Regions from separate parts of the Jeotgalibaca sp. A127 genome, predicted to be linked through region 2. Evidence: predicted binding sites of a transcription regulator. Region 2 holds the regulator's gene; the other holds the start of a gene.
What was found. The regulator CtsR, encoded in region 2, represses protease genes until heat stress. The targets are predictions, from matches to a motif close to TTGGTCAAAAAAGGTCAAANA.
Positions count from the first base shown of each region.

Region 1 (15,450 bases), on a different contig from region 2:
ATTTCCTCTTTAGACATGCCTAGTCTTTTATTAAAGTTGCGATAATAATTAACAAAAGCGGCTGGAACTTTGCTATCACCAATATGCATGATAGGCGAGTTAAAAGATCCTCCTCCAACATAGCTATCTGTTTCCAGCGCTCTTGTCGCCATAATACCGCCCATAGAAAGTCCAAATACGGCAATTTCACCATAACCTTTTTCTTTCAGGAATGCCGTTGCTTCTTTAACATCTAGAAGCCATTTTTCTGGGTTGCCTAGATCAAGGATATCCTCAAAACGTTCAGTTGCGTGTCCCGTAAAATTCGGCGCATACACGGTATAGCCTGCTCGCTGCAGGTTTCTTCCCAACATCCGCACATCGTTGGCACTTCCAGTATAGGCATGTAACAGGAGTACCGCTTTCGGACCTGCTTCAAAGAAAAAAGATTGTGGTAATTTAATATTTGTCATTTGCGTCACCTCGTCATTTGTAGCTACTTCTATTGTACTTTAAGTCCTCAAAAAAACCAAAAAAAGGAGCTGAGACTAGAGTCCCAGCTTCATTTTCAATACTGCTTTTCTAATGATTAGTTTGAAGAAAGATAAGCCAGAGCCAATGCCAGAACAATAAAAGCTGTTCCCAATGCGGCAGCGATTCTTCTAAGGCCTGCTTCAAAACCTCTTGCTTTTTGTTTACCGAATAGCGCTTCTGCTCCACCGCTCAAGGCACTTGCTGCATTCGTTTTAGATGGCAACATCAAAACGGTAATAATCAACAAGACTGATACGATGATTAGTGCGATTAATAAGACGTCGTACAATGGTGGACCTCCTTTAAATACTACCGTTTACTATAGCACAAATAGCAAATTTATTCCACATTGGACTTCACGTATTTTTCTGATTCAAATTGATGAACAAAAAGACCGCTGAGAAGTTTTGGTTCGAACCATGTCGATTTTGGAGGCATCACTTCCCCGCTATCAGCGACCGTCAATAGTTGCTCAATTGTTGTTGGATAAAGAGAGAAAGCTACCTTATCTTCCCCGGTGCGGGCCATTAATTCGGTAATGGGATGAATCCCGCCTACAAAATCAATGCGTTTATCGGTCCGGGGGTTTTCAATACCAAAAACAGGTGCCAATACATAATTTTGCAGTAAAGCCGCATCCAAAGATGCCACCGGATCGGCAGGGACTTTGTCGGATTTGATGGTTAATTTATACCATTCGTCATCAACATACATACCGAAAGTTCCTCTTTTTTCCGGCGTGTAGACTTCTTCTTTTAATTTCTCAACTACAAACGATTCAGCGATTATTTTTTTGTCTGTATCTGACAACTTTCCTTCAACGATTCGATTATAGGGTAAAATCGTCAATTCATTTTCCGGGAAAATTACCCCCAGAAAATAATTGAATTCAGCATCATCTGGAGCATCAGGGTACTCTTCCCTTCGCATTTGTGCAACCTTTGCCGCTGATTCCATACGGTGGTGCCCGTCCGCAATATACAACGCATCAATATCATTGCTAAAGGCTTTCGTAATTGCTTCAATCATTTCTGGATCTGTAATTCTCCAGACACAATGATTTGTGTCATTGTAACTATCGAAAGTATAGATGGGTAGTTGTTCATCCCTGACTTGTTTTGAAACATCGGCAAACACTTCATGGTTTCGCATCGTAAGAAAAATTGGACTGGTATTTGCATCTGAAGCGTCGTTATGTTTGATGCGGTCCAGCTCTTTGTCCGGTCTCGTAAATTCATGTCGTTTTATTTTGCCAGTCAAGTAATCGTCCACTGCAATGGTAGCTACTATTCCGTATTGGATACGGTCCCCTTGCATCAGGCGATAAATATAATAAGCAGGTTTTTCTTCCTTGATTAACCAACCCTGGTTTAAAAAATGAGCCAAATTTTCTTTGGCCACTTGATATATTTCATCTGAATCTTTAGGTACTTCTTGATTAAATTGGACGTCGGTACGGTCAATGTTTAAATATGATTTTGGATTGTTCTCAGTTAATTTCCGTACTTCTTCGTCTGTTACAACGTCATAAGGTAAACTTGCAACTTTTTCCACATCAAATGAATTAGGTCGAATCGCTTGGAATGGCCTAATGCTTACCATATTAAATATCCCTCCTATAAATGATTCTCGTTCTTAAAACACCATCAATGTTATCCATTTCCGTAACAATTTCTTTTAATAATTTTTCATCCATCCCGGGAGTATCGATGATTGTGTAGGCAAAATCACCACGACTGCGGTTCATAATATTGTCAATATTCACAAAATGCTTAGCCAGAATGGCTGATATTTGGCCAACCATGTTCGGGACATTGCGGTTAACCAGCGTAATCCGTACGGGAGATTGTTGGGGGATATCAATGGTTGGAAAATTAACCGACCGCAAAATATTACCTGTTTCCAGGAAATATTTAAGGGTTTTAACGGCCATGATGGCACAGTTTACCTCAGCTTCTTCCGTTGAGGCGCCCAAATGCGGGAATATTAATGCTTTTGGATGGCGTACAAACGCTTCATCGGCAAAATCGGCCACGTATTTATTTAAAGAACCGTCATTCAAAGCCTCTAATATATCATCCCTCACAATAATGCCATCGCGTGCGAAGTTCAATAACGTCGCACCTGGCTTCATTTGATTCAGGAAATCAGAATTAACCAGCCCTTTGGTATGGTCGTTAACGGGAACATGGACAGTTATATAATCGGCATCACGTAAGACTTCTTGCAGAGTATTCGCTTTTTTAACACGACTCGTGATATTCCAGGCGGTTTCTACAGAAACATAGGGGTCATAACCGATAACATCCATCCCTAAATTATAGGCATCATTGGCAACCAAGGATCCAATCGCTCCTAACCCAATTACGGCCAGTCGCTTACCAGCCAGTTCTGTTCCCGCAAACTGGTTTTTGTTGGCTTCTACGATTTCGGGAAGATTATCTCCTTCCATATGTTCAACCCAACGTAACCCTTGATAAATGGGGCGTGCAGACATGACCAAGGCCGCTAATACTAATTCTTTAACTGCGTTTGCATTCGCACCGGGTGTGTTAAAAACCACAATACCGTGCTCCGAACATCTTTCTAGAGGTATGTTATTGACCCCGGCTCCTGCTCTGGCAATTGCCACCAAGGAATCATTGAACGTGATATCGTGTAAATCTTTACTTCTTAAAACAATGGCATCTGGATCCTGACTTTCATTTAAGACATATTCAGTTTTATCCAAGAGTTCTAAGCCTTCTGGTGCAATACGGTTATATGTTTGAATGTCCTTCATTTTTCAAGTTCCTCTCTTTGTTCGAACTCTTTCATGAATGTTACCAAAGCCTCAACCCCTTCAATTGGAAAAGCATTGTATAGACTGGCCCGCATCCCTCCTACTGAACGATGGCCTTTAAGATTGACAAAGCCAGCAGCAGTGGCTTCAGTTATAAACTTCTTGTCAACTTCTTTGTCACCTGTAATAAAGGGAATATTTGTCAAAGAACGATAATCAAGGTGAACAGGTGACTTGAATAAATTAGATTCCTCGATTGTTTTATATAGTAATCCCGCTTTTCTTTCGTTCAACGCGACCATGCTATCAATACCACCAAAATCACGTAGCCATTCAAACACTAACTTGGATACATATATAGCGAATGTTGGTGGTGTGTTATACATAGAGTCGTTTTTAATATGTGTTTTGTAATCAAGCATTGTTGGGATAGTAGCGGTGTGCTCTTTGATTAAGTCTTCACGAACGATTACAAGTGTTAAACCCGCTGGACCGATATTTTTCTGTGCACCTGCATAAATTAAACCAAAATCACGCACATCATAATTTGCAGAGAGTATATTGGAGGACATGTCCGCAACTAAAGGAATATCTCCGTATTTTGGTATATTTTGATAGGCCGTTCCTTCAATGGTATTATTTGTCGTGATATGGATGTAATCAAACTCAGAAGAATCTTCTATTTTCACATCTGGTATTTGCGTATAGTGATTGTCTTTGGCATCTGCGATAATCACTGCTCGTTCTGGGAATAACTTGTGTGCTTCTTCATATGCTTTCTGTCCCCAGGATCCCGAAATAATATAACCCGCTTTTTTATCTTCAAGCAAGTTAATCGGAACTGCCGCAAACTGCAAACTTGCACCACCTTGGAGGAATAAAACGTGGTAATTATCCGGAATGTCCATGAGTTCTCTCAAAGTAGTCTCGGCATCAGAAATAATCTGTTGGAATAACGATGATCGATGACTCAACTCCATCACGGACATCTCACTACCTTTATAGGATAGCAGTTCCTCTTGTACTTCTCTCATTACTGCTTTAGGTAACACTGCAGGGCCTGCAGAAAAATTCCAACATGTCATACGGGACACTCCAATCATATTCTCATATTTATTTAATATTAAAGTAATTATAACAAAGTTAATGATATTTGAAAGGTTTATTTAGAAGCTCTGTTTACTTGGTGCAGTTTGTTTTTGCGTACCTATTCCCTATCTGTCTGCACAATTATCTTGGGTTGTGCAGGCTATTCGAAAAGTACGCACAACTCTGGTTTAATCGGTTCTTGGTTATCTGGTGTTGGTGAAGGAAATGCCCTTCGGCCTGCGTGTTTGCTTGTGTACTGCCGTGGGACCGCCCGGAGCCTGTAGTCTCCGGGCTTGCAAGCCTCAAAGGGACCGTAGACGCTGAAGCATCAACGGTCCCTACTTTCGCATTGCATCCTTGACACGGCCACAAGCAACCCCACCGTCCTTCGGGATTTTCGAGAAGAATACTAATACTACCAACACCATAAATAATAGAACCTACAGAAAAAACCCTATCCAGCTGGATAGGGTTTTTGATTTGAAATTATTTGTTTTCTAGGTTGTAGAATGCTTCTAGACCTTCGTAAACAGCTAATTCTCCCAATTGATCTTCAATACGTAGCAATTGGTTGTATTTAGCGATACGGTCTGTACGGCTCAATGAACCTGTTTTGATTTGTCCAGCGTTAGTTGCAACAGCGATATCAGCGATTGTTGCGTCTTCTGTTTCACCAGAACGGTGAGAGATAACAGCTGTGTATCCAGCTTTCTTAGCCATTTCGATAGCTTCAAAAGTTTCAGTCAAAGTACCGATTTGGTTAACTTTGATTAGGATTGAGTTACCAATGTGGTTTTTGATACCTTTGCTTAGGATTTCAGTGTTTGTAACGAACAAGTCGTCACCAACTAATTGAACTTTTTCGCCAAGACGTTCTGTCAATAGTTTCCAGCCGTCCCAGTCGTTTTCGTCCATACCATCTTCAATTGAGATGATTGGGTATTTAGATACCAATTCTTCCAAGAAAGCAACTTGTTCTTCAGCGTTGCGTTTTGCTCCGCCTTCGCCTTCGAATTTAGCGTAGTTATAGATACCGTCTTCGTAGAATTCAGAAGCTGCACAGTCAAAACCTAAGAAAACATCTTTACCTGGCTCTAGACCAACTGCTTTAATTGCTTCAAGAATTGTTTCTACTCCGTCTTCAGTTCCTTCAAAACGTGGTGCGAAACCACCTTCGTCCCCAACTGATGTTTCCAATCCACGAGATTTAAGGATTGAAGCAAGTTTGTGGAAGATTTCAGCTCCCCAACGTAGTGCTTCCTTGAATGTAGGTGCGCCTACAGGAAGAATCATGAATTCTTGGAAAGCGATTGGTGCGTCAGAGTGAGAACCACCATTGATGATGTTCATCATTGGAGTTGGCAACACTTTAGCGTTGAATCCACCTAGGTATTGGTACAATGGCACATCTAGGTATTCTGCTGCTGCGTGTGCAACTGCGATAGAAACAGCTAGAATTGCGTTTGCTCCCAATTTGCTCTTGTTAGGAGTACCATCTAATTCAATCATAACTCTGTCGATAGCTAGTTGGTCTCTTACGTCAAAACCGATGATAGCGTCAGCGATTAGCTCAACGTTCTCAACTGCTTTTTGAACACCTTTTCCTAGGTAACGGTCTTTGTCACCGTCACGTAGTTCTACTGCTTCGTGTTCACCTGTAGAAGCTCCTGATGGAACCATACCGCGACCAAATGCGCCGCTTTCTGTGTAAACTTCAACCTCAACAGTTGGGTTACCACGTGAATCAAGTACTTCTCTAGCCAAAATATCTGTAATGAATGGCATTCTATTCTCTCCTTTTTGAAAACAATGATTTGTTTTACAATTTTAATTTTAGACAACTTTCGTGTTCTTTGCAACTTAATCTCGTAAATGATTAATCTTTTACGATTAAAGTCTCGCCTGTCATTTCTTCAGGTTGAGCGACACCCATCAAATCAAGCATTGTTGGAGCCACATCAGCCAGTTTTCCGTCTGTGCGCAATGTTACACCAGGTTTTGTAACAATTACAGGAACAGGAACCGTCGTATGAGCAGTATGTGGTGTTCCCTCAGGTGTAATCATCGTATCTGCATTACCGTGGTCAGCAAAGATAATTGCGTATCCACCGTGGGCAATAATATTATCGACTACTTTTCCTAAGTTTTCATCAACTGCTTCGATCGCTTTGATGGTTGGCTCCAGCATACCAGAGTGCCCAACCATGTCCGGGTTCGCGAAGTTCAACATGATTGCATCATACTTGTCTTCGTCGATTGCAGCACTCAAAGCATCTCCAACTTCATAAGCGCTCATTTCAGGTTTTAAATCGTAGGTTGCCACTTTCGGAGAAGGAATCAAGATACGATCTTCCCCTTCAAATGGATCATGTTTTCCACCGTTCATAAAGAAAGTAACGTGTGGATATTTTTCTGTTTCCGCAACATGTAATTGTGTTTTACCGTTGTTACTCAACACTTCAGCCAATACGTTTTTCAATCCGATTGGTGGGAATGCAACATCAGCAAGAACGGTATCTTGATATAGTGTCATTGTCACAAATTTAATATTTTGTGGACGAACACCACGATCAAATTCTGTCCATGTTTCATTACTGAAGGCATTTGAGAGTTGAATTGCACGGTCTGGTCGGAAATTAAAGAAGATAGCAGCATCGTTATCTTTTACAGTTCCTACCGGCACGCCATCTTTTACGATAACGCTTGGTAAAACAAACTCATCGGTAATATTGTTTGCGTAGCTATGTTCAACAACAGCCTGTGCAGATGGGAATTGAGGGCCTTCACCATGCATCACAGCATTGTAAGCCAAATTCACACGTTCCCAACGTTTATCACGATCCATCGCATAGTAACGACCGGAGACAGTTGCAATTTCGCCTAAGCCGACTTCAGCCATCTTATTTTCAATTGTTTTAATGTATCCTGGTGCAGCGTGTGGATCTACATCGCGACCATCCAAAAATGCGTGTAAACAAAGTTTCTTTACGCCTTTATGTTTAGCACTTTCAATCAAGGCCAAGATGTGACCCAATTGACTGTGTACACCACCGTCAGATACTAAACCGAACAAATGGAGTGTAGAGTCATTATCGATTGCATGTTGATAAGCACCTTTCAGTGCATCATTGGTCAGGAATTCACCATCTTGGATTGCTTTGTCAATACGTGTCAAACTTTGGTAAACAACGCGACCAGCCCCAATATTCGTATGCCCTACTTCTGAGTTACCCATTTGACCTTCAGGAAGTCCTACGGCTAAACCAGATGCAGCCATTGTTGCATGCGGGTAGGTATTCCAATAACGATCAAAGTTAGGTTTTTTTGCTTGTGCCACAGCATTACCAATGATTTCGTCACGACAACCGAAACCATCAAGAATGATGATTGCTACAGGTTTCTTATTCATTATTTTACTGCCTCCAATAATTTCAAGAAGGACTCTGCTTCAAGACTTGCGCCTCCAACTAAAGCACCGTCAATATTAGCTTTTGCCATATATTCAGCGATGTTTTCTGGCTTAACACTACCACCATATTGGATACGAACCGCATCCGCTACAGCACCATTGTACAATTCACGAACTGTTTCACGAACAACGCCACAAGTTTCATCTGCATCTTCAGCCGACGAAGATTTACCTGTTCCGATTGCCCAAATTGGTTCATAAGCAATAACAAGTTCTGAAACTTGTCCTTCTGTTAAATCTTTCAATGCATTAGTTATTTGGCCTTTAATCCATTCAGCAGTTTCTCCCGCTTCACGTTGTTCTAAAGTTTCGCCACAACATAGGATAGGAACCATTCCATTACGGAAAATCGCAAGTGCTTTTTTGTTGATGTCTTCGTCAGTTTCGTGGAAATATTGTCTTCTTTCAGAGTGACCAATGATAACATAGTCCACACCCAGGTCACCCAGAGCTTGTGGGCTAATTTCACCAGTAAAAGCGCCTGAATCTTCAGAGTAACAGTTTTGCGCTGCTACTTTTAAATCAGTTCCTTCACGATCAGCCACCATTTTTTCTAAATATAAAGCCGGAGATCCAATAACAGCATCTACAGCATCGTTACTTGGAATTGCGTTTTTAACTGCTTCAACGAAAGCTTGCGCTTCAGCAGCAGTTTTGTTCATTTTCCAGTTACCTGCAATGATAGGTTTACGCATGATTTTCCTCCTCTAGCTAAATCCAACGATTATTTATCTGAAATCGAAGCAACACCCGGTAATTCTTTACCTTCCAAATACTCAAGTGATGCGCCACCACCAGTAGAAATATGCGTGAAGTCGTCTGCATAACCTAATTGCATTGCTGCTGCAGCAGAATCGCCACCACCGATGATTGTTGTAGCATCTTCTAATTTAGCGATTGCTTCACAGACACCAATTGTACCTTTGGCAAAGTTTTCGAATTCAAAAACTCCCATAGGGCCATTCCAAACGACTGTTTTAGCACCCTCTAGTTCTTTTTCAAATAGCTTGATTGTTTCTGGTCCGATATCCAACGCTTGTTTGTCAGCTGGGATTTCGTCCATTGAAACATAACCAACTAAAGCATCATTGCTGAAACCAGATGCAATAGCAGCATCGATTGGCAAGATAAGTTTATCGCCTGCGCGAGCCATCAATTCCTTAGCCAAGTCCAGTTTGTCAGCTTCTAGTAAAGAGCCACCGATTTCTTTTCCTTGTGCTTTAGCAAATGTATAAGCCATGCCGCCACCGATAATGACTTTATCAGCTTTTTCCAACAAGTTTTCGATAACACCGATTTTGTCAGAAACTTTGGCACCACCCAAGATTGCAACGAATGGGCGTTGTGGTTCGTCAACAGCACCACCGATGAACTTGATTTCTTTATCCATCAAGAAACCAGCTGCTGAATCTAAATGAGAAGCAATTCCGATATTTGAAGCATGGGCACGGTGAGCAGTACCGAAAGCGTCGTTCACAAACAGGTCACCTAGGCTAGCCCAGTATTTACCAAGTTCTGGATCGTTTTTGCTTTCTTTTTTACCGTCAACATCTTCAAAACGCGTATTTTCGAACAATAGAACTTCGCCATCATTTAATGCATTGATTGCTGATTCCAATTCTTCTCCACGTGTTTCGGCAACAAATTTCACTTCTTTATTCAATAGAGAAGCTAAACGTGTAGCAACAGGACGCAAGCTCAATTTAGCTTTGTCTTCTTCTGTTTTAACTTTTCCCAAGTGAGAGAAAAGAATAACTTTTGCATTGTTTTTAATTAAGTGCTCGATAGTTGGCAAAGCTTGTACAATACGATTATCGTTTGTAATTTCCCCGTCTTTCATCGGCACGTTGAAGTCTGCACGAACCAGAACTTTTTTACCAGCAACATCTAAGTCTGTAACAACTTTCTTTGTCATAAAATAAAAACCTCCGCTTCTTAATCATGTAAAAAGGCAGGAAGCGCGACGCTTCCCGCCTATTTTACGAGTTAATTTAAATTATTTTGAAGCCATGTATGCTAGAGTGCTTACCATGTTTGCAACGAAACCGTACTCGTTATCATACCAAGCAACAGTTTTAACCAATTGGCCGCCGTTAGCTTCCATGATTTTTGTTTGAGTAGCATCGAAGATTGAACCAGCTGGAACGCCGATTACATCTGAAGATACGATTTCATCTTCTTCGTACAAGAATGCATTTGAAGAAGCTTCTTTCATTGCTGCATTTACTTCTTCTACAGTAACGTCTTTTTCAAGTACTGAGTAAAGTTCTACCATTGAACCAGTGATAGTTGGAACACGTACTGCAGTTCCATCGATTTTACCGTTCAATGCTGGAATTACTTTACCTACTGCTTTAGCAGCACCAGTTGATGCTGGAATAGCGTTAGCTGCACCGGCACGGTTTTTACGTCCGCCTGGAGCATCTTGCATAGCTTGTGTAGCTGTGTAAGCATGGATTGTTGACATCAAAGCACGTTGAATACCGAATTTTTCGTTCAATGTGTTTGCCAATGGTGCCAAGCAGTTTGTAGTACATGAAGCTGCAGATACGATTACATCTGAAGATTCGATTGTTTCGTGGTTAACTCCGTAAACGATTGTTTTCAAGTCGCCAGAAGCAGGTGCTGAAATCAATACGCGTTTTGCACCAGCATTGATGTGCGCTTGTGATTTTTCGTCTGATACATAGAAACCAGTACATTCTAGAACGATGTCAATTCCTAACTCGCCCCATGGTAGGTTGTTAGCATCTTTTTCAGCGAAAGATTTGATAGCTTTACCAGCTACTACTAAATCATCGCCTTCTACTGCTACTGAGTGAGGGAAACGTCCTTGAGCTGTATCATATTTCAACAAGTAAGCTAAATCATCGTTATCTGTTAAGTCGTTGATTGCTACTACTTCCATGTTTGTGTCAGATTCCATAATACGGCGTAGGGCTAAACGTCCAATACGGCCAAAACCATTAATCGCTACTTTTACTGTCATTATAAAAAATCCTCCTTCAGGATAATTAATATATTTTAAAGGGAAATCCCTTTTAAAATCTGGTTAGCTGCACCTTCATCTGTTACAAGCCATGTATGTTCTGGTGCAATGTGTGAATAAGCTTCAATTGCGTTTGCTTTCGAACTTCCCCCTGCTATGGCTATCGCATAGGGAATCTTTGCAACGTCTTCTATCTGTAGACCGAAGCGCGACAAGCGATGTACAATTTGACCTTTTTCGTCAAAATAACATCCAAATGCTTCTCCGACAGCTTTTTTCTCAATCAGATCCGCCTTAAACCCTGTCGCCATCTTGCGACGATCCATCATAACTTTAGCATTTCCGATGCTATATAACAAGCAATTCGCGCGCTTCATCAGATTCATCGTCTGTAGAATCGAGGGCTCATTTTTTAACATATTCAACGCTTCTTCGCTCAAATCATCAGGTACAAACAATGCTGTGTTTGTGCCTCCCGTAGCTTGGGCCATTGAATCACTGACGGAGTTTGCCTGGATTGCCATTAGGTCACCCAAACCGCCTCGTGCCGGTACAAAAGTAAAATGCCTTTGTTCAGATAGTTTCGTAGTCATATGTCGCGCCATTGCAAGCATAGTACTACCACCCGCAACAGCAACTATGAACTCACCTTCCGGTAACAATTCATCAAAAACTTCGACTGCCTGTTTTCCTAAATCATCAAGAGCATCACTCGATTCATCTGTATCACCTGGTATAATGCGACAAAATTGGAGGTTCAACTTCTTAGCAAGTGCCTCTTCTTTTCTGTCCATTGTCAGCATGCGATCAAGAACGTCTTCAAGCTCATGGAATACTTTCTTTCCCTTTAAGGTGAGTGACATTCCGGACTTAGAACTAATGAGCAAACCTTGGTTCTTCAAAAAGTCCGTTTCGGTGCGTAATGACCTTTCGGAAATGCTGGTGATTTCGGACAACGAGCGTCTACCGATTGGCGCATGTAAGTGAATAACTTCCAGGATATGATAGCGATGAGTTAAATGTGCTAATAAATCCGGAATCACTTTTTGTAAGACAGAAATAGCATCTTTCATATCATCCCCCACTTTCCTAGTAGGTCAAAAAACGACCAACCATGCAGAAAAGTCTAGGCCATCATACTACCCAGAAGCAGTACAGGAGCTCTAAAAGCTTAATAGCGGTGCATCTCTTTCCCTTACAACGTTTATTCTATCAATTCCGAACTTTTTTTTCAACTATTTTGTATCATTTTCTTAAAAAACCCAATATTTTTTTGGGTCGTTTTTTGTCCCGCAAAACAAAAAAGCAAAAGCCCCTTGTTGTTTCCGCTTACATTTTACCACAACAAGAAAAAAAAAAGACAACCAACTTTAAATTGTCGGTTGTCTTTCGTCTTAAATGCTTATTTCAGGTTTTTTGAACTTTCCATTACTTGATCAATCAAACCGTATTCTTTCGCTTGTTCAGCTGTCATGTAGTTATCACGATCAGTATCACGTTCGATTACTTCGATCGGTTGACCTGTTCTTTCAACCAAGATTTTATTTAGGCGTTCACGCGTTGCCAAGATATGTCTGGCCGCGATTTCGATTTCAGTTGCCTGACCTTGTGCTCCACCCAGTGGTTGGTGAATCATGATTTCAGCATTAGGCAAAGCGAATCGTTTACCTTTGGTTCCAGCCGTCAATAAGAAACTTCCCATTGATGCAGCCATACCCATTGCGATTGTTTGAACGTCTGCTTTTACAAAATTCATGGTATCGTAAATAGCCAGACCAGCAGATACGGATCCACCCGGAGAGTTAATATAAATATAAATATCTTTTTCAGGGTCTTGCGCATCCAAAAATAGCAATTGTGCAATAACCGAGTTTGCCAAGTTATCGTCAATGCCACCAGAAATCATGATGATACGATCTTTCAAAAGGCGTGAATAAATATCATAGGCGCGTTCACCGCGAGAAGTTTGTTCAATTACTGTAGGTACTAGATTCATTTAATTATCCTCCTAATCAAGAAATATTTTTCATTTACAGTGATAATTGTACACCATTGGTCAAAAATGGTCAATTCGTTTGGTTGACCTTTCACCTATTTTATCAAAGTTAATAGGCTATGGATATAAAAAAGCCCCCACCTTGAACAGACAAGATGGGGGCACCGTTAAAGACGTCGCCTGAGGGAATCGAACCCCCATTGCAAGAACCGGAATCTTACGTGATATCCATTACACTAAGGCGACAGCAGTGTTATTATTATAACACTAAACGCGAACTGTTGGCAATAACTTTTTAAAATCAGAGCACCCTTGTCATAAAAGCACCCTGATTCTTCGTTCGGATGAATCCAACTAACCTAATTGATTAACGAATATAGTCAAGTATATGTTGCCAAGTGTCATATTTGAAAACATCCATCATTTCACCATCTCCTAAGACACTATATCCCACAGCTAGGCCCACAAAAAATAAAACGGCTGCCAAGACTATGAAAAATATAATCCAAAATAGAGCTCTAAATATAGGTTTAACGTCGAATTTCATTACGAACTTCCTTTACATTTAATTTGTTTGGAGAATTCTTCTCAGGAATCCAATCTTTTTGCGACGGGACTTGCCAATGTTTTCTAGTAGCAGACCTGTTCCCAAAACAACTGAATCTAAAGCTTCTGTTGCAACGAACACAGGAACACCCAGCTCATCGCTGAATAATTCTTCGATACCTTCGATCAAAGAACCCCCACCAGTTAAAACAATCCCGCTATTAATAATATCTGCACCAAGTTCTGGAGGTGTTGTTTCCAGTACCTCTTTAGCTTGATTAACAATATTCATCAATGTTTCATGCATGGCTTCGTATATTTCAGCCGAATTAATCGAAATGGTACGTGGTAACCCAGTCACCATATCACGACCACGAATTTCCATTGCAATAATCTTCTCTGGGTAAAGCGCAGTACCTACTTCTTTCTTGATTTGTTCTGCCGTTCTTTCCCCAATAAGTAATTTGTGTGATCGTTTAACGAAGTTCATGATGTCTGCATCAAGTTTATCCCCTGCTTGTTTCAAAGAACTGCTTGTTACGATACCACCCAAAGAAAGAACAGCAACATCACTGGTTCCTCCACCGATATCAATAACCATATTACCATTTGGCTGGAAAATATCCAAACCAGCGCCGACAGCGGCAACTTTAGGCTCTTCTTCTAAATAAACGTTTTTACCGCCACTTTTTTCAGCAGCTTCAATAATTGCTTTTTGTTCTATTGCTGTAACGTTTGTCGGGCAGCAAATCAGAATATTTGGCTTAGTCATTAAGCCTTTCACGTTCAAACGGTCAATAAAGTGTGTCAGCATTGCCTCTGTAATGTCAAAGTCTGCAATAACGCCACCTTTTAGGGGACGAATAACTTTGATATTAGAAGGTGTCCGCCCTACCATTCGGTAAGCTTCAGACCCCACAGCAAGCACGCGGTTCGTCGCAGTATCCACAGCAACAACGGAAGGTTCGTTCAATACGATTCCTTTACCCTTCACATGAATCAATACGTTAGCAGTACCCAAATCGATACCTATATCTTTAGCCAAGTTTTTTCCCCCTGAAAATAAATCGTAAATATTTGTATTATGCAAACAAGGCATCAAGGTCTTGAGAAGAAAGTGATTTTTCAGCACTCTCATCGATTCTCTCAATATCAGCTCCAAGATTTCTGAGCTTTTTGTCAAATTCATAATAACCACGATCTAAATGTGTTAAATTTGTTACGCGTGTATAGCCTGTTGCTACTAAACCAGCAATGATAAGCGCTGCTGCTGCACGCAAATCTGTCGCGGCAACTTCTGCTCCCTGGAAGGAAGAATTACCGTACAGCAGTACAGTTTGACCTTCTACTTTGAAATTCGCATTCATCCGACGCATTTCTTCAAGATGCATAAAGCGATTTTCAAAAACAGTTTCCGTCATTGTGCTTGTTCCTTGGGATACTAGTTGTGCAATAGTCATTTGTGCTTGCATATCCGTTGGGAAGCCAGGATGTGGCATTGTCTTAACATCAGTGGCACGCAATTGTTTTGGTCCAATAATTCGTAGACCACTTGCTTCTTCCTCAATCGAAACGCCCATTTCCTTCAATTTCGAAATCAACGGTTTGTTGTGTTCAGCAATTGCATCCTCAATTAAAACATTTCCGTTAGTTACTGCAGCAGCAACCATGAATGTGCCTGTTTCGATACGGTCAGGAATAATAGAGTGTGTTACCCCTACAAGCTCCTCTACCCCTTCAATGCGGATTGTTTCAGTTCCAGCACCAAAAATTTTAGCACCCATGCTGTTTAATAAGCGTGCTAAATCAACAATTTCAGGTTCACGTGCAACGTTCTCCAAAATAGTAGTTCCTTCAGCATAAACAGCACCCATCATCAAATTCTGAGTTGCGCCTACACTAGGGAAATCAAGGTAAATTCTTGCTCCATGTAATTTTTCTGCCACTGCTTCTACATAACCATTTTCAATCTTAATTGATGCTCCCATTGCTTCAAAACCTTTTAAATGCAGGTCGATTGGCCGTGTCCCAATCGCACATCCACCCGGAAGTGCAACTTTTGCTCT
Region 1 covers NZ_JBQPRC010000001.1:137,002-152,451, forward strand. The annotation lists gene ACTVAI_RS00705 (alpha/beta hydrolase) at 1-452, opposite strand, end outside; gene secG (preprotein translocase subunit SecG) at 569-802, opposite strand; gene ACTVAI_RS00715 (DUF1015 domain-containing protein) at 853-2,115, opposite strand; gene ACTVAI_RS00720 (phosphoglycerate dehydrogenase) at 2,117-3,295, opposite strand; gene serC (3-phosphoserine/phosphohydroxythreonine transaminase) at 3,292-4,380, opposite strand; gene eno (phosphopyruvate hydratase) at 4,871-6,169, opposite strand; gene gpmI (2,3-bisphosphoglycerate-independent phosphoglycerate mutase) at 6,261-7,793, opposite strand; gene tpiA (triose-phosphate isomerase) at 7,793-8,548, opposite strand; gene ACTVAI_RS00745 (phosphoglycerate kinase) at 8,578-9,768, opposite strand; gene gap (type I glyceraldehyde-3-phosphate dehydrogenase) at 9,850-10,842, opposite strand; gene ACTVAI_RS00755 (sugar-binding transcriptional regulator) at 10,878-11,915, opposite strand; gene clpP (ATP-dependent Clp endopeptidase proteolytic subunit ClpP) at 12,245-12,838, opposite strand; tRNA gene ACTVAI_RS00765 (tRNA-Arg) at 13,013-13,084, opposite strand; gene ACTVAI_RS00770 (DNA-directed RNA polymerase subunit beta) at 13,206-13,385, opposite strand; gene ACTVAI_RS00775 (rod shape-determining protein) at 13,404-14,429, opposite strand; gene murA (UDP-N-acetylglucosamine 1-carboxyvinyltransferase) at 14,467-15,450, opposite strand, start outside.
Region 1: the regulator CtsR is predicted to act here: its motif matches at 12,895-12,915, upstream of clpP (ATP-dependent Clp endopeptidase proteolytic subunit ClpP).

Region 2 (15,450 bases):
AAATTTTTGAAATAAGGCGGATTACACGTGATGATATCAACAGAGTCCGGTTTAATATGCTCGGTAATCGCATTAATATCAGCATGGATAAAAGAGACTTTTTCTTCGATCTGATTCAATTGGACGGTTCGTTTGGCCATATCCACCAAACGGTCCTGTACTTCCACCCCGATGATTGGATTTTCCGTTTTACCCGTCAACAAAAAAGCGACCGCACCGTTTCCGGAACAAAAGTCCACGATTGTCGCTTTCCGTTTTCGAGGTAATTCAGCAAAGTCTGCCAATAAAACAGCGTCCAGAGAGAAAGAAAAAACAGAGGGACTCTGAATAATCTGGATATTTTCGCGTTTCAAAATATCCAGACGTTCGCCCTCTCTTAAAAGGGGGTTTTTATCTGTCACCATTACCGCCCCGTTCTCCATAAATGACATCCAGACAGAAGACACAGGATTCATCATCCACCCTGCGGCTGCCGTAATAAACATTACAGACATGGAAGCCATCCTCATATAATTTCTGTAGATTCAAACGTGATTTAGACATTTCTGGTTCCGTCACCACAGTATCTGGCTCCAATTGTTTATCCAGGTATTCAATGCGGTCACGCAAATGTTGGTTCTCAATCTGCAGATTTGTATTTTCCTCAATCAATTCCGTCAGCTTCTGTTGAATTTCCCGTAAATCTTCATTAACAGATGAAATCCGGCTTTCAACACGATGAAATTGATCAAATAAAGCTCGTTTATCCATTCTACCCACTCACAATTTCATATTTCTTAAGCAAAGACTTGCGTCAGTTCTTCCCAGGCATATTGAACTGTTTTTCGTTCCTGGAACAATTTTATGGTCACCACCTGGGATAGGATATTCAATCCCACAACTTTTCCCAGTCCTTCTGGCGTTTCGATTTCAGTGCCGTAATCCGGCATGGATTTCTTTAACTCTTCATACGTCTCATCTTCATAATTCAAACAGCACATCAAGCGCCCACATAATCCTGATAATTTGGCATTATTCAAGGATAACCCTTGATTTTTAGCCATTTTTATCGATACAGGTACAAAATCACCCAAGAAAGTAGAGCAACAAAGCGGCCGGCCACATGGACCAATGCCCCCCAAAAATTTCGCTTCATCACGGGCGCCAATTTGTCGCAACTCAATCCGTACGTGGAAAATAGCTGCTAGTTCCCGCACGAACGAGCGGAAATCGACGCGGCCAGGAGCGCTGAATAAGAAAGTTAGCTTTTGACGATCGAATGAGTAATTCGCACCGACAATTTTCATCTCTATTTGGGAACGGCGCGCTTCCGCTTTGGCTATTTTAAAAGCTGCTGCGGCTTCTTCAACATTGTCTTTTTCTATCGTCAAGTCCTCTGTCGTTGCGGATCGCAAGATTAATTCGGCCGGTTGTAGAGCATCCTCTTGTTGACAGCTTTTGGATGCAATGACAACTTTCCCGATTTCAAGATATTCGCCTTGTCTGACAATGACTTTTTCATTTAACGCAAACATTTCTGATTCATTTTCAAAATAAGAAATGGGACCATTATTTACAAAACGAATACCCAGTGCTTTTTTCACCTTAGCTACCTCCTTTTTCATTGCTCACTTGATTAGTTGATTTTGAATAACAAGACTTTCCAAAACACCTTGTGCTTGGACATTAGCCTGGATGGCTTTCTTGCCATCCAGGATATTCTCTATTTGTTGGGTTAAATAACCACTATCTTTTCGAAAATTTTGATGATGTTTCAATAGTTCTTGGTGAACGGCCGCTTTATCATGACCGAATGATAGATAGAGCATATCGCGATAATGGAATAGTAACAAATCCAGACATAACGTTATCTGTGCACGTTCTTTCACCAAAGGCATGAGGTCAGTGTGGACATAAATAAAAGCCATGGAGTCTTTCTTCATGAGTTGATTAAACCACGTCCATACTTTTCCCAGGAGCTCCTGGAACCATTCATCTGCCTGTAATCGCTGGGCTTCTTTTGTATCATTGGTTAAAGCTGATAATACACCGACGTATTTTTCCGTAATGCCTTCTTCCCGAAAAACATCCCCCATCACTTCCCGCTTTAAAGGCTGGAAATGAATGATTTGACAACGGGAGCGGATGGTTGGAAGAATATTCTCTTTTACGGTTGTCAGTAAAAATAAATACGTATCCATCCCTGGTTCTTCCAAAAAAGTCAGGAGGCTGTTGGCCGCGCTAATGGTCATCTTTTCCGCCTGATCGATGATATAGACCTTTTTATTGCCTTCCACTGCACTTTTAGAAAATTCGGATTTCAGTTGCCTGATTTGATCCACTTTAATGGATTGGCCGTCCGGCTCCACCACGATTAAATCCGGTTGATTCCCCTCAATAAATCGCCGGCAATTCCGGCAATTCCCGCAAGGTATCCCGAGGTGTCCACTCTCACAAAAAATAGCTTGTGCCACCCGTTCGGCTAAGGCCATTTTCCCGGTTCCCCGAGCACCTTCAAACAAATAAGCGTGGCCAAGTCGTTTTCCGGTAATTGCGTTCGCAAACAATTGCTGAAGTTCCGGCTGTTTTTTTTCTAATTCTGTCACCATGGGCATTAGAAGCGATGGAAGCTTTCAACAGGCATGACGAAGACGGTCGCCCCACCTACATGTACTTGCATCGGATAAGCCAAGTTGTTGCCGTTTAATGATACATCCATGTTAACCGGAGTAGTCATGTACTGTTCTCTGGATTCACAGTTCACTTTGATAATGTTCAGTACTTCTTCTACTTGTTCATCCTCAACACCAATCATGAAGGTTGTGTTTCCTGAACGGAGGAAGCCACCAGACGATGATAATTTTGTTGCCCGGATGTTTGCCTCAACAAGTTCATCCGAAAGTAATGCACTGTCTTTATCTTGAACGACTGCCATAATCAGTTTCATAACGATCTCCTCTTTCTGTCTTTTAAATTAAAAGAAGCGGGACAGGATAACTGTCATACACTGTGTCACGACTTCTTCTGGTGTTTGTGTGCCATCTATTGTAACAATTCGCTCTTTGTTCTTTTGCGCCAAGGCTTGGTAGCCTTCCCTTACTTTCTCATGAAAAGACAACTTTTCTTGGTCGAGACGATTATACTCTCGTGTTCCCTCGCTCTTTTGAATGCGGCCTAAGCCGACTTCAGCCGGAACATCAATGTATAATGTTAAATCAGGCTGGATACCATCTGTCGCAAAATCATTGATTCGAAAAATACCCGCCTCGCCAATTTCACGCGCGTGTCCTTGGTAAGCAATGGAACTATCCACAAAACGGTCGCAAAGAACAATATCGCCTGCGTCAAGAACGGGGAGTACTTTTTCCACCAAGTGTTGGCGGCGGCTTGCTGCATACAACAAGGCTTCCGTCCGTGCATCCATCTTTGTATGTGCCGGATCCAGAATGATATCCCTTATTTTTTCTGCAATCGGGCTGCCACCCGGTTCACGGGTTGAGACAATCTGTTTATCCGTCATTGTGGAGAGGCGTTTTACAATCTCTCTCAATGCGGTAGTTTTGCCAGATCCATCCGGGCCTTCCAATGTGATAAAAATACCATTCATATACGCTAGCTCCTTGTTCATGTAATCTCATTATACTCTAATTCATTGCTTTTTTATAGCTTCTAAAAAGTCAGCTAATCCTGGTATAAGTTGTCTTTTTTATAGCCTCGTTTTTTCAGACCCATTGCTTTGACCTTCCTTGGCTTGACAATATCACCCTGGATATTCCGCTGACGCGCTTCGCGCATCAAGCACAAGTACTTGGCTCTTTCAATTTTCCGTAAGGCATTCAAGTCTTCCGGTACATCGTACGCTTCTTCTTCGAGGTGTAAGAGCAGTTGGTATCTCTGGAAAACAGTCTGCAGGCTATTGCTCAAACGTTCATCCATCAGCTGTTTTTGCTGATTTTTCCTGCTTTTATTCAATAAATGGAACACCATTTTATTAATGACTCCTCATACTTTCTTCCTATAATTCCCGGCGACCGTCGATAGCGCGGAATAACGTCATTTCATCCGCATATTCAATGTCGCTACCCACTGCCAGTCCATAGGCAAGACGCGTCACTTTGATTCCAGCTGGCTTGATGAGTCGTGATAGGTACATCGCTGTTGCTTCACCTTCTGCCGTTGCGTTGGTTGCAATAATCACTTCATTAATTTCCTCGTTTTGAAGACGTTTAATCAAATCAGGGATATTCAAATCTTCCGGTCCGGTTCCTTCCATCGGAGAAAGAACACCATGCAGAACATGGTACAAACCATGAAATTCCCGAATTTTTTCCATGGACATGATATCGCGTGGATTTTCCACTACCAAAACGGTTGAACGGTCACGGCCTTCATCCTGACAAATGGAGCAAGGGTCCGATTCGGTGATGTTGCCACAAACGGAACAGTAATGTAAATCTCTCTTTGTACTGATTAAGGCATTCGCGAATTTAACAATCTCTTCCTCTTCCATATCCATACAGAAGAAAGCAAGACGAGCCGCCGTTTTTTGGCCGATACCTGGTAATTTCATGAAACTCTCAATCAGCTTGGCTATTGGTTCTGGATAATGCATTTAGTCAGCACCTTCCGTCAATTAAAAGTTAGGCATTGCGCTTGCGAATTTACCCAATTTTGCTTTTGTTTCTACTTCGATTTTCTCAAGAGCAGCGTTTGTCGCCATCAAAATTAAATCTTGCAGCATTTCGATATCATCTGGATCGACAGCTTCCGGTTTGATTGCAACATCAACTACTTTTTTATCTCCGGTCATTGTTACTTGAACAAGTTCATTGGCAGCTACCCCTACAAACTGTGTTTGGTTGATTTGTTCTTGTGTTTCCTCGATTTGTTTTTGCATTTTTTGCATTTGTTTCATCATACCTTGCATATTTCCCATATTTCCGCGCATTATAATTCGCTCCTTTTATTTAGTCGTTTATGATTGTCACATTTTCTTCTCCGAAAATGCTGATTGCTTGTTCGACAACTTCTTGTTGTTTTTCTTCTTCCCGCACATCTTCATCCGGTCCCATTGCAAAATCTTCAAAGGGTTGTGGCGGTACATCGTTGTCCGAAAACTCACTGGCCACGGGATGGTCTGTTGGGGCCACTGCATTTGGTTCCGGTTGTTTCGGCTGGATTTTACCTGCCTTTAAATCCTGTACATAGTTACGGCGCAAAGTTCCCCATTGCTCGACGGTCAAACAAACGACTTCACCTGGTCGGTTTGTCATCCTTTGAATCGCCTCAGCCAATGCTTCCCGGAGTTCCATATCTTCCGTCGCTTTTTGGCAAAGAATATCGTACTCGAAAGCTAGAATACAGGCACTACCGTTTGCTGCCACGGGTTCTGCTTGGCGTAAAACCGCTCGTTGGGTAACAGATAGGTAATCAAGGATATCTCCCCAATTAGATTGTAACGTAACAAGCTCTTGTTTTGTTGCTTCGCGCATAATTTGTTGCGCGCGACCGATATCCGGTTTAAAACCATTTGGATTTTTACGTGGTGGCGCTGGTTTTGCAACTGTATCACTTGCTGATACTTCAATTCTACCATTTTTCAATCCTTCCAAAACAGCTTTTAGTTCTTTTTTCAAAGAAGCAACTTCCTTTTCCAGACGGACCACTTCTTGGCTGTCTGCTGCTTTGGTTGTGGCTGTAGCTGGTTGTGAAAGGGGCTGTGATAATTTAACCGCCAGGACTTCCAGGTAGACATCCGGTTGTGTTGAGAAACGCATTTCTTTTTGCGTTTGGCTGAATTCTTCAATAGCCCGGTATAAGAACGTAGCTGCCACTGATTCAGCAAACGAACGGAACTTATCCGTCAAACGGTCAGCGTCCTCCATCCCTTTACCGTTTGTCTGTTTATACACCAAAATGTCCCGGGAAAACAGGATCATTTCTTCCAGGAAGCGGCCTGCTTCTTTACCGTTAGCTAAAATCGCATTCAGGATTTTAAGTGCTTCCTCAGCGTTTTCTTCCTTGAGGGCGCCCAGGAATGACAACATCATTTCCTCGGTCAGGCTTCCCGATACTTGAATCGCGTTATCCAAAGTGACCAAATCGGAATTATAGGAAATGACTTGATCCAATAGACTCAAGGCGTCCCGCATTCCGCCGTTAGCTGCCCGCGCAATAACATGCAGGGCTTCTTCCTCATAGGCGATTGTTTCTTCTTTCAAAATAAAAATCATTCGCGCTAAAATATCTTGGTACGTGATGCGTTTGAAATCAAAGCGCTGTGTCCGCGAGATGATGGTCAGTGGAATTTTATGCGGTTCGGTCGTTGCCAGAATAAAAATAACATTCTCCGGTGGCTCTTCCAATGTTTTCAAAAGGGCATTAAAGGCGCCTGTTGACAACATATGCACCTCGTCTATGATATAAATTTTATGTTCAGCTTGCGTGGGAGCATAACGAGCTTTGTCGCGAATGTCACGGATTTCCTCAACCCCGTTGTTACTGGCCGCGTCAATTTCGATGACGTCATTCAAGCGACCTTCTGTAATGGCAAGACACATTTCACAGGCATTACATGGTTCACCGTCTTGTTGATTCGGGCAGTTAATGGCTTTAGCGAAAATTTTAGCCGCACTCGTTTTCCCTGTCCCTCTTGGACCAGTGAATAAATAAGCGTGGCTAGATTTTTTTTGTTCGAGAGCATTTTTCAAAGTTCGCGTCACCGCTTGTTGACCGGCAATATCCTCGAAGCGCTGTGGCCGCCAGACACGATAAAGTGCTTGATAACTCATTATTTCCCTTCTTTCTGTGCGTATTTCATCTATTCATTATACGGTAAAAAAGCCAAAATAGAAAGCGGAGCTGACGTTTCCTTTTGACTTGAAAAGGCGCCAAATTAACCTTTTTAAATGGTATCGGGATATTTTTGTTTTTAGATGAAATCCAGAGTATACTGGACACAAGAGAGGAAAGGAGGGATAGACGTGAAAATCCGAATTGAAACATGTACAACCTCCATAGCTACAAGTTTGAATACCGTCAGGAAACTCCGTGAAGACGGCATTCCCAAAGAACATATTTATATTGTGACGAATATCGCCAGTAAAGATACGATTCTTAATAATTATGACCTCCGCAATGAAGATGGTTCCATTTTTTCTTCCCATTCCCTGATTGAAAATGTCAAAGATATTTTAACCGTCCCCGAATTTAAAAAGACGGGGCATCCCCTGGATACTCTCCAGAAGTACCAAGAACGAATTGAATTCGGCAGTATTGTTGTTGCCGTTGTTGAATAACGAAATAAAACGCTCACCCAGAGACTTTTCTTCTGGGTGAGCGTTTTTTGTAAAAGTGATTAAAAAATAAAAAGCCCTCATCCGAAGATAAGAACATCTGGTTTGCTATTAACTTACAGCACATGGCGACTCTTACTTATAGCTGCTTCCTTCCGGATCTGACTCATTCATAAGACCGCCATTGCAGTAAGGCCTTTCGGCAAAGTTTAGTATAACACACGTCGCCCTTATTTTTCAAGGGCAATCAGCTCATTCGACGTAAATGTTTCCGACTTTCTTCTTTTCTTTTTAAGCGTAACGCGCGAAAAAAGGTTTGCAGCAAACTTTGGCATTCATCATGCAGAATACCTGTTTCCACTTCTGCTTGGTGGTTAAAGCGATCGTCTTGCAATAAATTCATCAATGTACCGGCAGTCCCACCCTTTAAATCAGCCGCACCATAATAAACTTTTTTGATGCGTGACAAAATGATGGCACCACTGCACATTGGGCAGGGTTCCAACGTTACAAACAATTCAGCATCTTCCAAACGCCAATTCGAAAGTTTTTTGTTGGCATCACGAATGGCCGTCATTTCGGCATGTGTAGTGGCATCGTTAGTCGTTTCCCGTTCATTATGGCCGCGTCCAATAATTTCACCATCCAGTACAATAACCGCGCCAATGGGAACTTCCCCAATAGCGCGCGCTTTTTCTGCCTCCAGGATAGCTTCCCGCATAAACGCCTCTTTTTCAGCTAATTCCATCTTATCCCTCTTTCTCATCCACCCTAATATAATCTATTTCGGAACATCTTTCCAATTATTTTGTATCAATGTTAAAATGAAAGTACTATTGAAATCGATTGCGAGGAAAATCTTTTATGGAAGACTTACTTAAAGAACTTTTCCCTGAGGCGAAGGTCAACCAATCTTCCTGGATGGGAAATGATTATTTCACTGTCCCCCTGGAGGGCAAATTCATGCATTTCGCATCCGGTACCATAACAGACCGGGAAAAACGTCTGATCATCCAGATGTTGGAACCAGATACAGTTTTTAATACCGGCCTCAAGAACGTTTGGGCACATTATTTGTTGGAAAATCCCAACCCTATCCCAAGTGGTTATGAGCGCATCCAGGTCCTGCAAGTCACTTTAAAACAAACTTCTCCAGAGCCGATTGACCGAAAATTATGGCTGGATGCTTTTAAAAACACCCTCTCTTCTATAGTCGATGGTTTTTTTGTTTCAGAACAATATGCCCTCTTCATTATTCATAATCCTGATCACTTTGAGCTGACAAATGAAATTGAAGGCGTCTTGAATGTGTTGGATGATGATTTTGGCATCAAGTCCAATGCATATCTGGGTCAAAACTGGACAGTCAATTCGTTTTTACCTGCACTTTTTTTAGAAGAACAAAGTATATTCCTGGATACACGTTCCCGAAGCCAGGCGGATCAAATCGTCACCCTAACGACGACAGCTTTGCCCCACTATACCTTTGAAGCAGCTTCCAAAAGTCCAATTCTAGCCACAATAAAGGAAGGTATTCAAAATATCGACGGCGGGGCTGACTTAGTGTATGCCATGTGGCAAAATCAGGGAAATATTTCCAAAGCAGCTACGGACCTTTACGTCCATCGTAATACGTTACAATATCGCATTGACCGTTTTGTGGACACAATCGGTTTGAATTTGAAAAAAATGGATGATTTACTGCTGAGTTATATGGCATTACATGCCCGGTTTAAATAACAAAGGAGACGACAGGTTGCCCTATCGTCTCCTTCTCATTCATTTATTTGAACTTTTTGCTTACATGATCTTTATAATCAACCGCTTTGTCTCTCAAATCGTCGAACGTATCAAAAATTGTATCTTTCCAGCTGCCGGTGCGATCGAAAACGCTCAATAATGTTTCGATTTCATTATCACTTAGCGTTTCGACGACGTTCATGACACGATGGTTGCCTTTGAATTTACTTTTCAATCGTTGGCGGTTTAAATAAGCCCCAACGCGGTCCACAGTTTCTTCTTCATTCATAAGAATTGTTGCGACAGCAGTTATAGCAGCCGTGGCAGCTAAACCAATGAGAAATGCTTTTTTTGAATTTGAATTTTTCATTATTGATCGCTCCTTTTCATTTGTCTTTATTTTAGCATACAAGAAAACGTATTCCGAATGATTTGGTCTGCCACCTATGGCATAATAAGCGTACATTCTATCGAAAAGGGAGTCTCCACATGTTTACTAAATGGCTGGAATCTTATGCCGAACATCATACCATCGAGAAAAAGCGTCTGCGCATTGGCTTATTGGCCGGTGTTATCGGACTGATTTCAAATTTATTACTTTTTATTGTTAAATTAGCTGCGGGTTGGTTATCGGGCAGTGTATCCATTATGACCGATGCCATCAATAGCCTTTCCGACACTGCTTCTTCCATTCTGACGTTATTGGGCTTCAAGGCTGCTTCTAAGCCACCAGACAAAGAACATCCTTATGGGCATGAACGCTTTGAATACATCAGTGGACTATTGGTTTCAACCATCATTATTTTTGTGGGGTTTCAATTTTTGACTACTTCCGTCGAACGTATTTTTAATCCCACCGCCTTAGCAAGCGGGCCACTTATTTTTGTGTTATTGACGGTTTCCATCTTCGCAAAAATAATCCAGGGCCTCTTTTATAAATCAGCTGCCACTACCATCCATTCGAATACTCTTAGAGGAGCAGCTCAAGATAGTTTGAACGATGTTTATACGACCATCATTGTATTACTTGCTTCATTGATTGAGTTTTTCACTGGGTTAACAGTGGATGGATATGCAGGGGCGATACTTGCCATTTTTATCATTTACAGTGGCATCAACATGATTCGTGATTCCATGGATGATTTGCTCGGCTCACGACCAAACGAGAAAGAGCTGTCCGAAATCCAGGCGCATTTCGACCAATTCGACGCCATCCTGGGCTATCATGACTTGCTCGTTCACAATTATGGCCCCAATAAGACGTATGCCTCCATCCATATAGAAGTCGATGATAGTTGGACCTTAACCGAGGCGCATGAGGTCAGCGACTATATCGAAAAACATTTCAAAGATGAACTTGGTATCGATTTAATTTGTCACCTGGATCCAATAGCCGTTCAAAACGAGGAACATACGCGAATTTACCGTGAAGTCAAAGCCATCCTCAAATCTTACCAATTAAATTTGAAATTTCATGATTTCAGGGTTGAAGAAGGACCTGAAAACGTCAAAATATCTTTTGATATTGACGTTCCTGAAGACATTACCACCTCAAATGAACAATTAGTCAAAGTTATTAAACAGGACATTTCAGAAAAAGTCGGCGAAGCGGAAATCGAAATTACGGTCGACCGCTTGAGCTTATTGAAGCACTAATCAAAAAAACGAGGGCGAGACTTGTGTCTCTTCCTCGTTTTTTGTATGTTAAGAATTACTTCCTACTAAATCTTTACCTGTTTCGTCTGTTGGTTCCTTTTTATCTTCACGGACTGAAATACGGATTTCTCCGTTGCGCGCACCGATAGTCACGGAATCACCAAATTTAACATTTCCGGTTAGCATTTCTTCGCTTAGTTTGTCCTCGATTTCTTTCTGGATAGCACGACGAATTGGACGCGCCCCATATTCAGGGTCGAAGCCAGCCTTAGCGATAACATCAATCGCAGAAGGGGTAACTTTAACGTGAACATCCAAGTCTTTCAGACGTTTCACAATCGTATTCGCCATCAACTTAACGATTTCATGCAATTCTTTCTTGTCCAGCGAATGGAATACAATCGATTCATCAATTCGGTTCAAGAATTCCGGACGGAAAGTACTTTTCAGTTCTTCCCGAATGCGTTTCTCCATCGCCTTATAGTCATGTTTCATATCTTTGACATTGAAGCCAACGGATTTTTCATCACGAATGGCAGTTGCTCCCAAGTTGGATGTCATAATTAAGATGGTGTTACGGAAATCAACTTTGCGACCTTTCGAATCAGTCAAATGACCATCATCCAAAACTTGCAGCAGAATATTAAAGACATCCGGATGCGCTTTTTCAACCTCATCAAACAAAATAACAGAATAAGGTTTTTGTCTAATTTTTTCAGTCAATTGGCCACCTTCATCGTAACCCACATAACCTGGAGGTGAACCGACTAAACGACTGGTTGCAAATTTCTCCATGTATTCTGACATATCAATTCGAACCAAGGCATCCTCTGAACCAAACATTGCTTCTGCCAATGTTTTGGCCAATTCGGTTTTTCCGACACCCGTTGGTCCAAGGAAAAGGAAGCTTCCGATTGGACGATTTGGATCTTTCAATCCTGAGCGGGCACGGCGAATCGCACGTGATACAGCACCTACTGCCTCTTCTTGGCCGATAACGCGCTCATGAAGAACATTTTCAAGTTTCATTAAGCGGTCGCTTTCTTTTTGTTCCATCTGGTAAACGGGGATTCCGGTCCACAACGCAACAACTTCGGCAACATCGCGTTCATCTACACTCAAGGTGTATTCATCACTCTGGGAAGCCGCTTCTGATTCTTCTCTGATGCGATCCAGACGTTGTTTGCGTGTCATCTCTTTTTTACGAATACGCGCTGCTTTAGCAAAATCCTGGTTCAGGATGGCATCTTCTTTTTCTTTGCCGAGGCGCTCAATTTCATCTTCCAATTTACCCACAGGTGTATCACCATGCGTCACGTCTAAACGGACTTTCGCCGCCGATTCATCGATTAAATCAATAGCTTTATCTGGTAAACGACGAGAGGTAATGTAACGGGTTGAGAGCTTCACAGCTGCTTCAATCGCTTCGTCCGTGATTTCTACCCGGTGGTGATCTTCATAACGGGAGCGTAGTCCCATCAAAATATCCACCGTTTCATCAGCGGTCGGCTCGTCAATATGAATAGGGGCAAAACGACGTTCCAAGGCTGCGTCTTTTTCAATATATTTTTGATATTCGTCCAGTGTGGTTGCCCCGATTGTTTGAAGCTCACCACGTGCCAATGCAGGTTTCAGGATATTAGAAGCATCGATTGCTCCTTCTGCTCCCCCCGCACCGATTAACGTATGTAATTCATCGATAAAGAGGATAACATTGCCATCCCGATAAACTTCGTCGATGATTTTTTTCATCCGTTCTTCAAATTCACCACGGTATTTGGTTCCAGCTACCAGAGATCCCATATCCAGCATCATCAGACGTTTGTGTGCCAACTGCTCCGGCACTTCGCCATTGACGATTTTCTGGGCTAAGCCTTCAACGATTGCCGTTTTACCAACACCTGGCTCCCCGACAAGAACAGGGTTGTTTTTTGTACGGCGAGATATAACTTGAAGAATGCGACGTACTTCCCGTTCCCGACCTACAATCGGGTCTAATTTCTGATTACGAGCCAATTCTGTCATGTCCCGTGCCAGTGAATCTAGTGTTGGTGTTCCCTCCGAAGTTTTAGCAGCTTTTTTGCCGCCTCTAATCGTATTTTTTGCCGGTTGTTTTAAACCGATTTTTTCATATAGCGTTTTACGTAATAGGTTGAAATCAACACCAAGATTTTTCAAAATCTTTACTGCTAAAACTTCTTCTTTTAACAGACCAATCAATAGATGTTCTGTACCAACAAGAAGCGTTCCTAACTTTTGGGACTCTGTAGTGGCGTACATCACGACAGTTTTAGCCCGAGGCGAAAATGGCATTGGAGCAAAATGGTCGGATAACGGTCTTGCCGTTCCATAGCCCGTTAGATGCTCAATTTCATCACGAACGTGTTCCTCATCCACATCGAAGTCGCGAAGAATTTTCCCGGCAATTCCCTCAGGTTCGCGTAGAAGCCCTAAAAGAATATGTTCTGTTCCAATTGATTGATGTTTAAAGTAATGGGCCTCTTCCGTTGCTAGAATGAGCGCTTTGCTCGCTTTTTCTGTAAATAGTTCGTCCATCCTTAACGCCTCCTTTACTAGGGTTATGACTGATTATATTATGCTTTAAAGCGAAGACTCTGTAATTGTTTGGTCAAAAGATGCGCGCGTACAACATCCTCATCATCCCCAAAAACCTGGAGCGTATTTTTATCGAGAATTGACAACATGAGATTGCCTTCTCGCTTGGAAATTAGTTTTTTATTAAACATATTTTGAACGATGGCAAACGCGTCTCTTTCGGAAATAACGTTTCCGACCATCTTGATCATTTCATCAAGAAATTCCACTTCATCCATGAATTTGACCTTCATGATGCGTATATACCCACCGCCGCCACGTTTACTTTCGACTAAATAGCCATGTTGCTCGGTAAAACGCGTATTAATTACGTAATTGATTTGTGAAGGGACACAATTGAAGTGACTGGCCATTTCATTACGTCGTATCTCAACTTGCTCTTGTTGCTTAAGTATTTTTTTAATATAAGCTTCAATGATATCTGACATATTTTGGTTCTGCAATTCATCCGCCCCCTTTCACCTGACTAATTTTGACTATTGTAACACAAATAGTATGCTATTCTTGGTTCAGTGTCAAATGGAAAGGTCCGAAATCTGTCTATTGACCAATTATTATATCGTAATCTGACTCTTTTTTGAACTATTTTGTTTATAAATATCCCGGATGTGTATTTTTTAGTTTTATTGACAATGAATACTTTTAGTTTTAGAATTATTTTAATACTACTATATAAAAAGGAGCATCAGATCATTGGAAATCCTTTATACACAAACAAGAGAAGAAGGTTCACAAAAAGCTTATGAATTAATCCGGGAAGCCCTGGACAATGGCGCAAAAGTATTTGGGTTAGCAACAGGGTCAACCCCAGAAGGCCTTTATAAAAAGCTCGTTGAAAGTGATGTTGATTTTTCTGAAGCTGTTTCTGTCAACCTGGATGAGTATGTAGGTTTGCCAGGAACACATGAGCAAAGCTACCGTTACTTCATGGAACAAAACTTATTCAATCATAAACCCTTCAAAGAATCCTATGTACCAAATGGTATGAACGAAGAAAAAGCTGAAATCGAACATTATGAAGCTATTCTGGAAAAATACCCTGTTGATGTTCAAATCTTGGGAATTGGTCATAACGGGCATATCGCTTTTAATGAACCAGGCACACCACTTGACTCTTTGACGCACAAAGTTGAGTTAACGCAATCTACTATTAATGCTAACAAACGTTTTTTTGAAAAAGAAGAAGATGTGCCACGTCAAGCTTATTCAATGGGTCTTGCTTCTATCATGAAGGCTAAGAAAATCATTCTTTTAGCTTTTGGTGAAGATAAAGCTCAAGCAATCAAAGATTTAGTGACTGCTACGGAACCTACTGAAGACATTCCTTCAACTGTTTTAGTAAATCACCCAGATGTAATTATTATCGTGGATGAAGCAGCGGCTTCTTTAATTAAATAATTTAAGAATGACAAAGCCAGGCAAAATCTTATTTTTTAGATTTTGTCTGGCTTTATTTTTTTGCAAATAAAAAAGCCTCTCCATAGAGAGACCGATTCAATCATACTGCGCGGCAACGTCCTACTCTCACAAAGGGAAACCCTTCACTACAATCGGCGCTAAGAAGCTTAACTTCTGTGTTCGGGATGGGAACAGGTGTGACCTTCTCGCCATCGTCACCGCACAATGTTTCTTATCAATGAAAAACAAAAGACCAGGAAATTGACCCAGTCTCGGATATCGGGAAGACAGGATTCGAACCTGCGACCCCTTGGTCCCAAACCAAGTGCTCTACCAAGCTGAGCTACTTCCCGATGATAAAAATGCAACCAGTAGGAGTCGAACCTACAACCGCCTGATTCGTAGTCAGGTACTCTATCCAGTTGAGCTATGGCTGCAAAATGTGAAAGCGGAAGACGGGGTTCGAACCCGCGACCCCCACCTTGGCAAGGTGGTGTTCTACCACTGAACTACTTCCGCAAAATGCCGGCTAAAGGACTTGAACCCTCGACCCTCTGATTACAAATCAGATGCTCTACCAACTGAGCTAAGCCGGCTTTATACATATTAAAATGTATATGAGTCATGCAGGGCTCGAACCTGCGACCCTCTGATTAAAAGTCAGATGCTCTACCAACTGAGCTAATGACTCAAACAATCCATTGCGGACCTCGGTCCACACCATCCGGCCTGTTTGAGGGGGCCTGGATAATGGAGGTTGACGGGA
Region 2 covers NZ_JBQPRC010000016.1:382-15,831, reverse strand. The annotation lists gene ACTVAI_RS11190 (tRNA1(Val) (adenine(37)-N6)-methyltransferase) at 1-401, opposite strand, end outside; gene ACTVAI_RS11185 (DNA replication initiation control protein YabA) at 391-750, opposite strand; gene ACTVAI_RS11180 (PSP1 domain-containing protein) at 777-1,583, opposite strand; gene holB (DNA polymerase III subunit delta') at 1,608-2,585, opposite strand; gene ACTVAI_RS11170 (cyclic-di-AMP receptor) at 2,594-2,926, opposite strand; gene tmk (dTMP kinase) at 2,954-3,586, opposite strand; gene ACTVAI_RS11160 (DUF2508 family protein) at 3,661-3,951, opposite strand; gene recR (recombination mediator RecR) at 3,995-4,591, opposite strand; gene ACTVAI_RS11150 (YbaB/EbfC family nucleoid-associated protein) at 4,613-4,930, opposite strand; gene dnaX (DNA polymerase III subunit gamma/tau) at 4,947-6,770, opposite strand; gene ACTVAI_RS11140 (hypothetical protein) at 6,963-7,277, shown strand; RNA gene ffs (signal recognition particle sRNA small type) at 7,385-7,470, opposite strand; gene tadA (tRNA adenosine(34) deaminase TadA) at 7,522-8,022, opposite strand; gene ACTVAI_RS11125 (helix-turn-helix domain-containing protein) at 8,139-9,014, shown strand; gene ACTVAI_RS11120 (hypothetical protein) at 9,058-9,384, opposite strand; gene ACTVAI_RS11115 (cation diffusion facilitator family transporter) at 9,504-10,670, shown strand; gene ACTVAI_RS11110 (ATP-dependent Clp protease ATP-binding subunit) at 10,719-13,226, opposite strand; gene ACTVAI_RS11105 (CtsR family transcriptional regulator) at 13,265-13,729, opposite strand; gene ACTVAI_RS11100 (glucosamine-6-phosphate deaminase) at 13,980-14,684, shown strand; rRNA gene rrf (5S ribosomal RNA) at 14,792-14,907, opposite strand; tRNA gene ACTVAI_RS11090 (tRNA-Pro) at 14,964-15,037, opposite strand; tRNA gene ACTVAI_RS11085 (tRNA-Arg) at 15,048-15,121, opposite strand; tRNA gene ACTVAI_RS11080 (tRNA-Gly) at 15,132-15,203, opposite strand; tRNA gene ACTVAI_RS11075 (tRNA-Thr) at 15,208-15,280, opposite strand; tRNA gene ACTVAI_RS11070 (tRNA-Lys) at 15,303-15,375, opposite strand; tRNA gene ACTVAI_RS11065 (tRNA-Val) at 15,436-15,450, opposite strand, start outside.